DNA from 4 places in the Alteromonas sp. V450 genome. Region 1 is predicted to be linked to each of the others. Evidence: predicted binding sites of a transcription regulator. Region 1 holds the regulator's gene; each other region holds the start of a gene.
The links. The regulator LexA, encoded in region 1, represses DNA repair genes until DNA is damaged. The targets are predictions, from matches to a motif close to TACTGTATNNNNATACAGTA.

Region 1 (3,218 bases):
TTCTTCTTGTTCGCTCATCCACGCGTCAAATTCAGCAGGCTCTTTAGCAATAACGACTACGGGCATATAGCCGTGGTCTTTTCCGCATAATTCGGCACATTGACCTCTGTAGATCCCTGGTTCGTTAACGTTAGTCCAAGTTTCATTAATAAAGCCTGGGTTTGCGTCTTTCTTAACTGCGAAATCGGGCACCCACCACGAGTGGATAACGTCATCAGAGGTAATCAAAAAGCGAACTTTTTTACCTGTCGGAATAACTAACGGACGGTCCACTTCAAGCAGATAGTTGTCAGTTTTTTCGAATTTGTTCTCTATTTGCTCTCTTTGCGTAGCAAGCAGGGAATAAAACTCAACGTCACTATCCATATATTTGTAGTGCCACTTCCACTGAGAACCCGTAACCAATACCGTCATATCCGGTTCAGAGGTGTCCTCCATTGCGATAAGCGTATTGGCAGCAGGAATGGCCATAAAAATAAGAATAAGGAAAGGAACAACGGTCCATGCAATTTCAACTTTTACATTTTCGTGAAAGTTGGCGGGCTTGGCGCCCCTGGACTTTCTATGCAAGTACATTGACGCGAACATTACGCCAAAGACTACAACAGCAATACCAACACAGATAAAAAACATAAGCATATGCAGATCGTAAACCTGCCCACTTATATCTGTCGCGCCGCGTCGTAAATTGACAGAGGAGTTTTCTCCTCCTGAATCTTGCGCGAACACAGAAAAAGAAAAAAACAAAAGCGATAAGCGTATTAGCCCTTTTGTTATGACGGTCGTTACTTGTTTCACTCAGCACCTCCGTAATGGTAGAACCATTAACGCTAAATGTTGATGCGCGCTGTCCCTACCAGATGGTTGCGAACGTTTGACCCATAACCTCAATTTGTAAAACAAATTTAGAGTCATTGTTATTATTTTGTTAATCTCTGCTTAAGAATTGCGCAATAATGACGTGCCGTCTAGTCTTTTCTGTTAAAAATTTAACGAAACGGTTAAAATTTAATCAAACTATGCTGTACGTTATCCTTAACACTTTCGAAGTTACCCCGGCGTTTGGTCAAACGACCGTATTTTTAACACAATGAATTAGAAACTAGACAAAAAGCTTTCGATAACAAAAACCTTCCTGAAATCAAAAGCTAACAGAGAAAAGAAAGGCGAATTAAATAAGCCAAATAAGTTTAGCGATGTAAAAGAGGGGAAAGTTGCAGTTCGGTGCTGTCACTGCTTTGCGGATAAAATTGCTACTAGCAGCCTTTATTAAGAAACACATAATCCCATGCTAACTTAGGAAATTTGCACTAAATCAGGGCAATTAACGCATAAAAAAAGCGGCTATATTGCCGCTTTTGCTTAAAGGTCATAAATTGAAATTAAGGGACTACATCCAGTCAGCGTTTCTAATAACACCAACCGCTATCCCTTCTATCGCAAAAGGTTCCGAAGCAAGGTCAACTTTGATTGGAGAAAACTCTTCATTTTCAGCGTGCAGTAAAACCTCTGCGCCTCGTCGTTCTAGACGTTTAACCGTGACGTCTTCGTCAACACGCGCAACAACCACCTGTCCGTTGCGAACGTCTGTAGTTCTGTGCACTGCCAACAGGTCACCATCTAAAATGCCAATATCTTTCATACTCATTCCGCTCACGCGAAGCAAAAAGTCAGCATGAGGACTAAATAATGCAGGATCCACCTTGTAATGCGATTCAACGTGCTCTTGCGCCAGAATGGGTTCGCCTGCTGCAACGCGCCCAATTAACGGTAACCCCTCTTCTTCCGCGCTTTCGTCGTCTAATGGTATGTTTAGCTTTATACCACGCGAGGTTCCAGGCAAAATTTCTATCACACCTTTACGCGCTAGTGCTTTAAGGTGCTCCTCAGCAGCGTTCGCTGAGCGAAAACCAAGCTCTCTGGCAATTTCCGCTCTCGTTGGCGGCATTCCCGTATCTTGCATCGTTGTTTTGATTAGTTCTAAAACTTCTGATTGTCTAGCTGTTAATGGGCGCATAAAAGACCTGTCTGTTCATACAGTTCCTGTAAGTATATACACCTAAAAATAAATCACAAGCGGTATGTGCGTTGTAAGTGTTTGACGCCTGCTCTGATTATTGTTGGCACATCACGCGGTTGCGGCCCATTGTTTTTGCTTGGTAGAGTAATTTATCAGCCTGGGAGAGGAGATGGCTAAAATCGACATGGTAAGTACTATCAACAAACATAGCACCTATACTAATTGTCAGTGAAATACTATCTTTCTTATATTGTACTTTGCACTTCTCAATTGCTTCACGAAGCTTATTGAGTCGTTCAACTTCCTGGTCTCGTGTTTCGAAGACAGACACTATCGCAAATTCTTCTCCGCCTAACCGCGAGACAATATCTGGCTCAACATAAAACTCGTCAATTAAGTTCGCCACCGCAATTAGCGCCTGATCGCCTGCGTCGTGACCATAGGTATCGTTGACTTCCTTGAAGTGATCAATATCAATAACTGCGACACTCACTTGCTTATCTTCATGGGTCAATGCTTGGCACTTTTCAACAAACGCTCTTCGATTATACAAGCCGGTAAGCGAGTCCGTCATCGCCAGACGCCGCAGTTTTTCCTCTGCAACGGCTCTTGCATCCTCAAGTTCGACAGCGTAAAACAAGCCCGCTAATGCATCTAGCAACGGCTGTAAAAAATCCGCGTCAGCGTGGGTATATGGCTCGAATTTATTAGCTAGACCTATCATGCCAACAACGCGCTCTTTCACTGAAATGGGCAAGCCCAAAAATCGGCTTATTCGAGGATGGCCGGCAGGGACACCTTTAGAATGGGGGTGGCTACCTGCGACGTTGCTAATTGTCATCTTGCCAGAGGTCACTACGCTGCCAAAAAGGTTGTCAAAGTTAGAGAAGTACAGATTGCGCTTCTTGTATTCATTGTATTGCGTTAAGCTTTCACTGTCCCAAGTGATTTCTGATATTGCATGTACGAACAGTTTTGGCTGTGTATCCTGATCTTTCATTTGCGCAATAAACGCAAACTGGCTGTCTGAAATATCAATCAGCTCGGGCAATATTGTCTGGCAAGCAAGAGTTAGGTCGTTATTTTGCAAATATGATGCCCGGGCTTTGTTAATAAATTGGAGAAGCTGTGTTTTCTTTTTCTCGTGCAGCTCTCGCTCCATGCGTTGAGTAATATCTCGGTGGATCCCCGCTATCCT
Region 2 (3,218 bases), 1.0 Mb from region 1:
AGAATGCTTTGTGTTCCACTATCATTTTCAGAAATATTTACCCAGCCATAGTGTGTCTGACCCGCTAGTTGAAATGATAATCCAAATATGCCAGATTCACCGAAACTCATTATTCCTGCGTAATCTGTTGTTCCAACAAAAAAGTCAGTATTACTCCAGTTACTACTTGCTCCTATCATTTCTCCCAATGAAAATAGATAGCCTCCAGTTCCTGTACCAATATTAACCATATCAGCAACAGCGTTATTAAAATGGAAATCACCATGACCCGTAAGTAAAAACTCACCCACTGAACCTAAGGATGAAGTTGAGGTCGCATCTGAAAGCATATCCCAATACAAATCTGTACCTTGAGACACTGTTGATGTTCCTGATGGAGTAAATGTTATTAATCCAGCATTAGCTAATCCACTAACAGCCAAAGCAACGCTAGCCACTAAGCCTTTTAAAAATTTATTTTTCATTTGAATTTTCCTTTTAATACCTTTCCATCGAGGTTGGAAGGTATTTAATAAAGCTATAAAAAATATTTTTTGGTTATGTAGCACGCAGTATGCCAATTAGGTAAGTTAAGAAAAAACAATAGGTTAGTGAATTTTTATAATTTAAGATTAGTGCCTTTGCAAAATAACCTGACACTAAAACCGGTTATTCATGATGCTTGGTAGATGTTCGGTTTTGTTACGATACACTTCGTCCATTCGTATTTTATCGAGGCTAAAAGACAACATATCTTCTGCGGTAAATCTTTTTCTAGTTAACCCAAGCCGCATCGCTGGAGTGGAAGGTTTAGGTTTGTTATTACCAGAAAAGTTGCGGTTGATAGTACGTTCATTGGTCATGCAATAATTAAAGTAAACACGTTTGATTTCGATAAGCTTTGCCATCCATTCCGAGTTGTAACCTGCATAGGCATTCCAACGCTTTGCATTGGTGGCACTGGTAACTGGCCTTTCTAAAAAGTTAATGTGTCTTCGTAGGATTTGAAACCAATTATCAACACCATAAAGTGATGCGCTTGCCAAGCATTTTGCAATCAACTTTTGGTTCATTTCTTTCACATCACCCAGAGGCAACATCAACGCTAAACGCGATTCGCTATTAGTTTATTATCCATTCTGATTTGGCATTACCTACTCTCACTCTATTTGATAGTTGTGCTTGCCTAATCGGCGCTTAAGCTCACTATTGGCTTTGTACGTTGAGTTCTTTGCCACAACACCAAAATTCTCACATTCTGGATTTTTACAAAAGTTAAGCTGGGTATATGAACCTGTCTCTTTGTTCTTGTAGGCTCTTGGGATGGGTATCGCTTTTGTTGGTGAATGTTTATTTTGCTGTGGCGTTGATTTTAATGGCTCCGCTGTCTCATCAAGTAATTTGATAAATAACTCGGCACACAAAGTCGTATCAAGCAACGCACCGTGTTTTGTTCGACTTGAAATATCAATACCGTATCTCAAGCAAGCGGCATCTTGACTGATTTTTCTAACACCAAGTTTTTCTTTTGCAAATTCCATTGTACATGTAACTTCTGCACAGATATCGGAAATGGTTGAAGTATAGTTAACGCGATTTAACTCTGCGTTTAAAAATCTTAAATCAAACGCGGCATTGAAGATAATAAGGTGACTTCCTCTAATAAACTCAATGAATTGTTGATGAATATCGCTAAAGGTAGGTTTATCTACTAAGTCTTCATCTAGGATTCCGTGAACCTGAAAAGCTCGCTTAACAGACTTTTTTCCCTCAGGATTAATTTTGAGGTTAAACACACAACCAGTAGGAGCAGCATCTTCATATTCAATGCAGGCTAGGTCGATAATTCGATGGTTACCTTGGAGGGGATCTAAACCTGTTGTTTCCGTATCTAAGAAGACATATTTCGTCATAATAACTACTCCAATAAATAATATTATAGGAGGTTTTAGCGCGTTTTAAATAACCCATTGAAAAAACTAGCTAATCGTACATTATTTCGATGATTTTGTAGTAACAAGTGAACGACAGAATAAATTTAATTGTTATTTTTCAGTGGTGTAGAATAAAAAGAGCCACTGTTGTAAAACAGTAGCTCCGAGTTGACTCAATAGCCCGCATACGAGCAGTTTTTTTTTAGAATTAGACATTTTGTGTTTCGACAAAACGGCTATACAAAACAAGAAAGCAGAGAGTTAAGATATCGACGGCCTTTTGCGGTTACTTGCCAGTGACTATCTGAAATAGAAAGTAGCCCTTGTTGATGAGCATCAGACAGGGCGCGCTTAACGTCATCTGTTAATTCAGTACCTGTGAAGTCATTAAAATCACTTATCGGGCAAGGCTCAACTAAACGAAACCGGTTCATAAAGAACTCAAACGGCAGGTCGTCTCTACTTACCAGCGTTTGCGTATCTAAATACGGTCGGCTCATTTCCATGTAGCCTCTTGGATGCTTCACTTTTACGGTACGATGAATAGTGCCATTAGCGGCATCGGTAATCTTTCCGTGGGCACCACAGCCAATGCCTAAGTAGTCGCCAAAGCGCCAGTAATTCAGGTTATGGCGGCATTGATGGCCTGCTTTGGCGTAGCCTGAAATCTCGTACTGGTGATAGCCCGCACGCTCTAGAAGGCTGTGGCCTTTTTCCTGTATTTCCCACAGAATGTCTTCGTCAGGTAGCTCTGGTGGTTTTGAATAGAAAGGCGTGTTTGGCTCGATAGTAAGCTGGTACCACGACAGGTGATAGGGATTTAACTCAATACCTTGCTTTAAATCTGACATGGCATTCTCTACGCTTTGCTCAGGTAGACCATGCATAAGATCTAAATTAAACGTGGGTAGCCCCGCACTGTGTGCTTGTTTTACCGCATTTTCAGCTTGGCTTTCATTGTGAATACGGCCTAGCACTTTTAAATGCTTCGGCTGAAAGCTTTGAATGCCCACCGATATTCGGTTTACGCCTGCCTGATAAAAGCCCGCAAACTTACCTGCCTCAACGGTACCTGGGTTGGCTTCCATGGTTATTTCAGCAGTGTCGCTCAAATTAACCCGCTCTTTTACGCCGTTTAAGATGTCAGCCATGGCCTCGCTTGAAAACAAACTGGGCGTGCCACCGCCTATAAAGATAGTCTCGACAGGGCGGTCGCCAATACGTTTGGCATCAATGGCTAAATCGTCCAGCAGGTGCGCCACATATTCTTTCTCGGGTAAATCAGACTTAAGCCCGTGAGAGTTA
Region 3 (3,218 bases), 850 kb from region 1:
GGAGTTCAACAGTGCGTTCATGCTCAGGTGCCTGAACATGAACATCATCATTGCTTAATACGTATTGCGCGTAGCGTCTGTAATAAGGGAACTTTTCCTGCTCTTTTTTTCTCGATGCTCTTTGTTTATTTCTTGATAATCACTGGTGAAGTCAAAATTCACATCAGAAACGAATACAAAACCTGAATGATTATCAACGGTTGAAGTGTTCACAATAGGCGTAGGTTTTGGCATGTTATGGTCGCCCCAGTTACTTAAATAGAACTGTCTATCTGAACTGAGACTAAGTGTTCTAGTCGCTACAGCATGGTCAATCATCTGTGAATGATAATGGTCAAAGGCTAACGCTTGCTCGTAGAAAAAGTTGATTTTGTCGTAGATAACCTTGGCACCGAGTTCATGCTTTTCCATCATGCGATTGAGGATGTCTTTATTCATTAATTCTTTAAAGATTTTAACGTTATCTGCATCTCTGTAATGACGGTTTGCTGGGTTTAACTTAACAGTTAACTTACTATTACATGCATGACAGGTAAGAAGTTGTGAACCTAGCTTTTCTTCCTTGATTATTTGAGTAACAGGCTTGCCGCCTTTTCTGGTTGGCTTTTTAACAACACGCTCAATAATGCGGTCAGGCTGCGCTTTTCCATCTAACTTGTAGAGTTCCGGGTGGGTGTAAATCCCCTTATCTCTATTTTTACACCGAGGCTTGAACTTTTTAATGCCTCGCCTATTCTCAGGGGATGTTGGAATATAGTAGGGCCGAAACGTCTTAGGTTGACCGGGTATAGCCTTATTCTGACACGTTGGCTCGACTGGCTCGTATATGGTTGAAAGGCGTTTTACTTCTAATTCAAAACAACGATTGTGAATCATGGTGGTACTATGACCACATAATTTGCAGGTGAGCAGGTGCTCGGATTTATCGTCACTCCATGTAAGCTTGTATTCGTTGCCTAAACCTCGCTTAAGCTCACCATTGGCTTTGTAAGTCGGGTTTTTAGCTACGACACCAAAATTCTTACATTCTGGATTTTTACAAAAGTTAAGTTGGGTATATAAACCCGTTTCTTTGTTTTTGAAAGCTCTTGGAATGGATATGGCTTTGGTTGGCGTATGTTTATTTTGTTGTGGTGTTGATTCTAGTGGTTCAACCGAATCATCAAGTAATTTGAAAAACAGCTCTGCACACAGTGAAGCATCAAGTAACGCACTGTGTTTGGTTCGACTAGAAATATCAATATTGTATCGTAAGCAAGCTGCATCTTGACTGATTTTTCTAACACCGAATTTGCTCTTGGCAAGCTCCATTGCGCAAGTCACTTCAGCACAAATATCAGAAACCGTTGAAGGGTAATTAACGCGGTTTAACTCAGCATTTAAAAAACGTAAGTCAAAAGCCGCATTGAAGATAACGAGATGCCTGTCTTTGATGAATTCAATGAATTGCTGGTGGATATCACTAAAGGTCGGTTTTCCCTCTAATTCTTCATCTAGGATTCCGTGAACTCGAAAAGCGCTCTTTACAGACTTTTTGCCTTCAGGATTAATTTTGAGGTTGAATACATGTCCTGTTGGAGTGGAATCTTCATATTCTACGCAGGCTAGGTCGATGATCCGATGGTTGCCCTTATGGGGATCTAAACCTGTCGTTTCCGTATCTAAAAAGACATATTTCGCCATACTTACCACTCCTATAGCCAATATTATAGGAGGTTTTGACGAATTTTAAATAACTCATTGAAAAAACTGACTAATCGTACATTATTTCAGTTCTTTGAACTGTAAAACCCAGCTTTCACTAGAAATTTATTCGTTATTTTTCAGTTCTATATAACGAAAAAGAGCTACTATTAAAAAATAGTAGCTCCAAGTTGACTCAATAGCCCGATCGTAGATCGCTCTTTTTATCATCTTCGTTTCACTACAGCGCTTAAGGTGTAGTAAGTTTTTTCGGGTCTAGCAGTGATTCTAGTTCGCCTCTTGGGATATCTGTCATCGCTTCAGCCACATCAATAACAGGCTTGTTTTCTTTGTAGGCTGTTTTTGCTATTTCTGCGGCTTTAGCATAGCCAATAACAGGGTTGAGCGCGGTAACGAGCACAGGGTTTCTGTAAAGCGCAGGTTCAATATTATCTTGATTTACCGTAAAGCCCTCAATTGCCTGCTCGCCGATGAGCGTTGCACTGTTAGTCATTAGCGACAGACTTGAAAGCAAATTGCTGGCAATCATCGGTAGCATTACATTTAACTCAAAATTCCCAGACTGCCCACCTATAGTAATCGCCGTATCGTTACCTATTACCTGTGCTGAAGCCATCGCCACCGCTTCTGGAATAACCGGGTTTACCTTGCCGGGCATAATTGATGAACCTGGCTGCAGTGCAGGCAGCGCAATCTCACCCAAGCCCGCCAAAGGCCCAGAATTCATCCAGCGCAAGTCATTAGCAATTTTCATAAGGGTGACAGCCAGACTTTTTGTCGCACCGGAAAGCGTCACTGCTGTGTCTTGAGAGCCAATCAATGCAAAAAAATTGTCAGCGGGCTTAAACGCGATATCGGTCAGTTCAACGAGTGTATCTGAAAATGTCGTAGCAAAATCCGCATGGGCGTTTACACCTGTACCCACCGCAGTGCCTCCTTGGGCAAGGGTTTGAATAGCTGGCTGCACAGCGCGCAGGGTTTTAACCTGCTGCTTAAGCTGAGAAGCCCAAGCCAGTAAGCTTTGATCCATGCCCACAGGCATCGCATCCATGAGATGAGTGCGTCCGGTTTTACAGTATTGCGCTACCGACTTTGCTTTAACTTCAATAGTACGAACTAAACGTTCAACGGCCGGTATAAGCTCGTTTGACAATGCAATAGCCGCGCTAACGTGAATGGTGGTAGGGATCACATCATTTGAACTTTGCCCGTAATTTACATGATCATTCGGATGAACCTCTTCGCTAGAATAACGAGAAGCTAAGCGAGCAATGACCTCGTTGGCATTCATGTTTGTGCTGGTACCTGAGCCAGTCTGGAATATATCAACGGGAAAATGCTGCATCACATCATCAAGTGCCAACAGGTCATCACAGGCTCGAACTATCCCTTGACCGCGATCGTTGTCCAGCACTTTGAGTTTCATGTTGGCTTGTGCCGCGGCTTTTTTTACAGTGATCAACGCGCGTATAAAGGCTTCGGGCATGCATTGCCCGCTAACAGGAAAGTTTTGA
Region 4 (3,218 bases), 120 kb from region 1:
TCAAAAAGCGACACTTAAGGAACAAGGTATTCATGCCATTACCCAAACGGTAATGCCCGCCTACCAAAGCTTTTACGACTTCATGGTAGAAGAGTATATGCCTAACGCCCGTAACGATATTGCAGCAAATAAATGGCCTAACGGTACAGCTTATTACGCAAACAGAGCGAAGCACTACACAACGACCAATATGACACCAGATGAAATTCATACGCTGGGTTTATCAGAAGTGAAGCGTATTCGCGCAGAAATGCAGCAAGTCATTGATGAGCTTGAATTTAAAGGCGATATCAATGACTTCATCAAATTTCTGCGTACAGACCCACAATTTTACGCCACCAGCGCAGAAGAGTTGCTAAAAGAAGCCTCATTTATTGCTAAAAAAATGGATGCTAAACTGCCTTCGCTATTTGAGTACTTACCTAGAACACCTTATGGCGTGGCACCCGTTCCAGATACGATTGCGCCAAAATACACAACAGGACGCTATATTCATCCAAGCCGAGACGATCAGCCTGGCTACTATTGGGTAAATACTTATGCACTAGATAAACGCCCTTTGTACGCATTACCTGCATTAACCCTCCATGAGGCAGTACCTGGCCATCACTTACAAATATCATTAGCCGCTGAGCTTGAAAATTTACCTATGGTACGTCGTAACACCTACATTTCTGCTTTTGGTGAAGGTTGGGGGTTATATTCTGAGTTCCTAGGTATAGAGGCTGGAATTTATGAAGACCCGTATGATAATTTTGGGCGTTTAAGCTATGAAATGTGGCGCGCATGCCGCTTGGTTGTGGATACGGGTATGCATACCATGGGCTGGAGTAGAGACCAAGCTGTAGCTTATATGATGGACAACACGGCCCTTTCTGAACATAACGTTAACACAGAGATCGACCGCTATATTTCATGGCCTGCACAGGCGTTATCATACAAAATTGGAGAAATAAAAATTAAAGCGCTACGTGCAAAAGCCGAAGCAGAATTGGGCGAGGCCTTTGATGTACGTAAGTTTCACCGCGCTGTTTTGGAAAACGGCTCCGTTCCTTTATTCATCTTAGAACAACACATAAACGCATTCATACAAGAACAAAAGGCAAAAGAAAAATGATGGTTGCATTTGGGGTTATTGGGCTACTCGTTTTATTTTTAATTTATTTTGTACTGCGCGCTCAAAATTTACAGAAAGAGTTAGCGCTGTTGCGCAACACTAACAAGCAAACTAACAGTAAAATCACTTATGCCTACAGGAATTTAGTACTCGTTACCGATGCGCTGGAAAAGAATTTCAGTGCTCGTATGGAAAGTGCGTTTAAAAGCAAGCTTATAAGCCAAGCTCAGTACGATGCACTATTCCCATTGATGCAGAACTTTTCCGGCATTGTTATGCACTGTTGTGAGAAGGGGTATTCGCTAGAAGAATCATTAAATAAGGTACTGTCTAACGAAGACATCAGCCTAGAAGAAATTAAAGAAGTTGTAAAAGATCTACCAAGCAGTATTCGTATGGTTTGGGCTAAAAATACTGCCGATGGATTCATTGCTTTTTGTCAGCACCTTACAAATACGGTAACAGGCACAAAAACACCGTCCTCTACAGATACTCCTTCTTAAAAAAACATGCTTTCCATAAGCCGCCGAATAATTTAGGCGGCTTAGTTACACCCTTCACAAATTTAATCTTTATCCTTTTAGGCTTTTCAGCAAGTTAGCGAAATGCGGATTTTCTCTTTCATGTTTTATCTTGAAAAGGGTTAACGCTGCACTATAATACTGTATAAAAATACAGTTCATTTTGAGTCTTATGAAAAAGTCACTATTAACGCTCAACAAGCACCCGCACATATGGCGGGCTAGCGAAAAAAATACCAAAGATCCAAAATTTTTATTGGGTATTGATAGTTTAGACACCGCTTTGAATGGCGGTATTGCTATTTCTGGGTTAATAAGAGTTTCATCGTCTACTGGTGTAGGAGAGCTGACCCTTTTTAAGAAAGTACTGTGTAGCCAACGTACACATAAAATGGTGATATTTATTAATCCGCCAGGCATGCTACAAACACCTTGGTTAGAAAATTTAGGATTCAACACACAACAGGTATTAGTTGTAAACACAGACACCGAAGACGACGCATTATGGGCAGCAGAGCAATGCTTGAAGAGCACAGCATGTCACTGCGTTGTGCTTTGGAATAGCGCTATTTCAGGTAAAGCTGCACGCCGACTTCAGGTAGCTGCAGCACATAATGACGCACTGTGCTTGTTATACACCCCGCTTCAAGTTTCACTGCAAGAGAATATTCAATCTCTCCCTATTGCCCTAGACATTACATTAGAACCCACAGATCAAAAGCTTGCAGTTAACATAAAGAAACAGCGGCATGGCTGGCCAGTACATAACATTGTTATCCCCCATAGTTGGACGCCTGACAATCATGCTATTCAATGGGCCATGCAGCAGAACAAAGTCACTGATCAGGCTGCACAACATGTTGTGAGCTAACCATGTTGTGGGGGTATTTTTATTGCTACCAACTAACGCTGGATGCGCATCTTCGAACATCGCTCGAGCACATTAATACGATGGACACAGAGGCTTCTCCTACTGTGGTATATTGCAATAAAAGTAATGCTATTGTGCAAATAAACAGTAGCGCGCAACAAGCTGGCATTGAGGTTGGTCACGGACTTGCGCAGGCCGCAGCGTTTTGTCCTGAAGTGCATATTTTGCCATTCGAAGCCGATAATGAGCACTCATTACTTACCCAGTTGGCCACACGGCTCTATCCATTTGCATCAGATATGGTGCTAGATAACCATAATGGTTTAGCTGTGAGGCTGGACAACCTTACACACTATTACGGCGGCCATCGGGCGCTATGGAATACGCTGCGCCATGAACTCACACAGTCTCAAACACATTATTATTTCGCCACCGCATGGACAATAGATGCCGCCAAGGTACTGGCATATCAAAAGCTCAATAGGTATATAGTACACCCCGAAAAAATCAAGAAAGCGCTTTCTCAATGCTCTCTTTCGTATACCGCATTATCGTCCAAGGTTGTGGAATCGCTTTCTCGTGTAGGCATAACGCAAGTACACCAATTATTGGCAATGCCTGTACATGAACTTGGAAGACGCTTCGACAACGCCACCATAACCTATCTCACCGCATTGCGGGGTGAAACTTATCCACGCGTCACCTTGTT

Region 2: the regulator LexA is predicted to act here: its motif matches at 1,957-1,976, upstream of BK026_RS18890 (exonuclease domain-containing protein).
Region 3: the regulator LexA is predicted to act here: its motif matches at 1,748-1,767, upstream of BK026_RS10630 (exonuclease domain-containing protein).
Region 4: the regulator LexA is predicted to act here: its motif matches at 1,778-1,797, upstream of imuA (translesion DNA synthesis-associated protein ImuA).

The regions. Positions count from the first base shown of each region.
Region 1 is NZ_MODU01000004.1:3,279,611-3,282,828, forward strand. Features, by position in the region: gene coxB (cytochrome c oxidase subunit II) at 1-798, opposite strand, end outside; gene lexA (transcriptional repressor LexA) at 1,391-2,017, opposite strand; gene BK026_RS14395 (diguanylate cyclase) at 2,115-3,218, opposite strand, start outside.
Region 2 is NZ_MODU01000004.1:4,275,611-4,278,828, forward strand. Features, by position in the region: gene BK026_RS19900 (PEP-CTERM sorting domain-containing protein) at 1-464, opposite strand, end outside; gene BK026_RS18885 (hypothetical protein) at 639-1,061, opposite strand; gene BK026_RS18890 (exonuclease domain-containing protein) at 1,140-1,892, opposite strand; gene hemW (radical SAM family heme chaperone HemW) at 2,150-3,218, opposite strand, start outside.
Region 3 is NZ_MODU01000004.1:2,431,091-2,434,308, forward strand. Features, by position in the region: gene BK026_RS10630 (exonuclease domain-containing protein) at 55-1,683, opposite strand; gene BK026_RS10635 (lyase family protein) at 1,934-3,218, opposite strand, start outside.
Region 4 is NZ_MODU01000004.1:3,402,795-3,406,012, reverse strand. Features, by position in the region: gene BK026_RS14970 (DUF885 family protein) at 1-1,117, shown strand, start outside; gene BK026_RS14965 (hypothetical protein) at 1,114-1,620, shown strand; gene imuA (translesion DNA synthesis-associated protein ImuA) at 1,811-2,509, shown strand; gene BK026_RS14955 (DNA polymerase Y family protein) at 2,512-3,218, shown strand, end outside.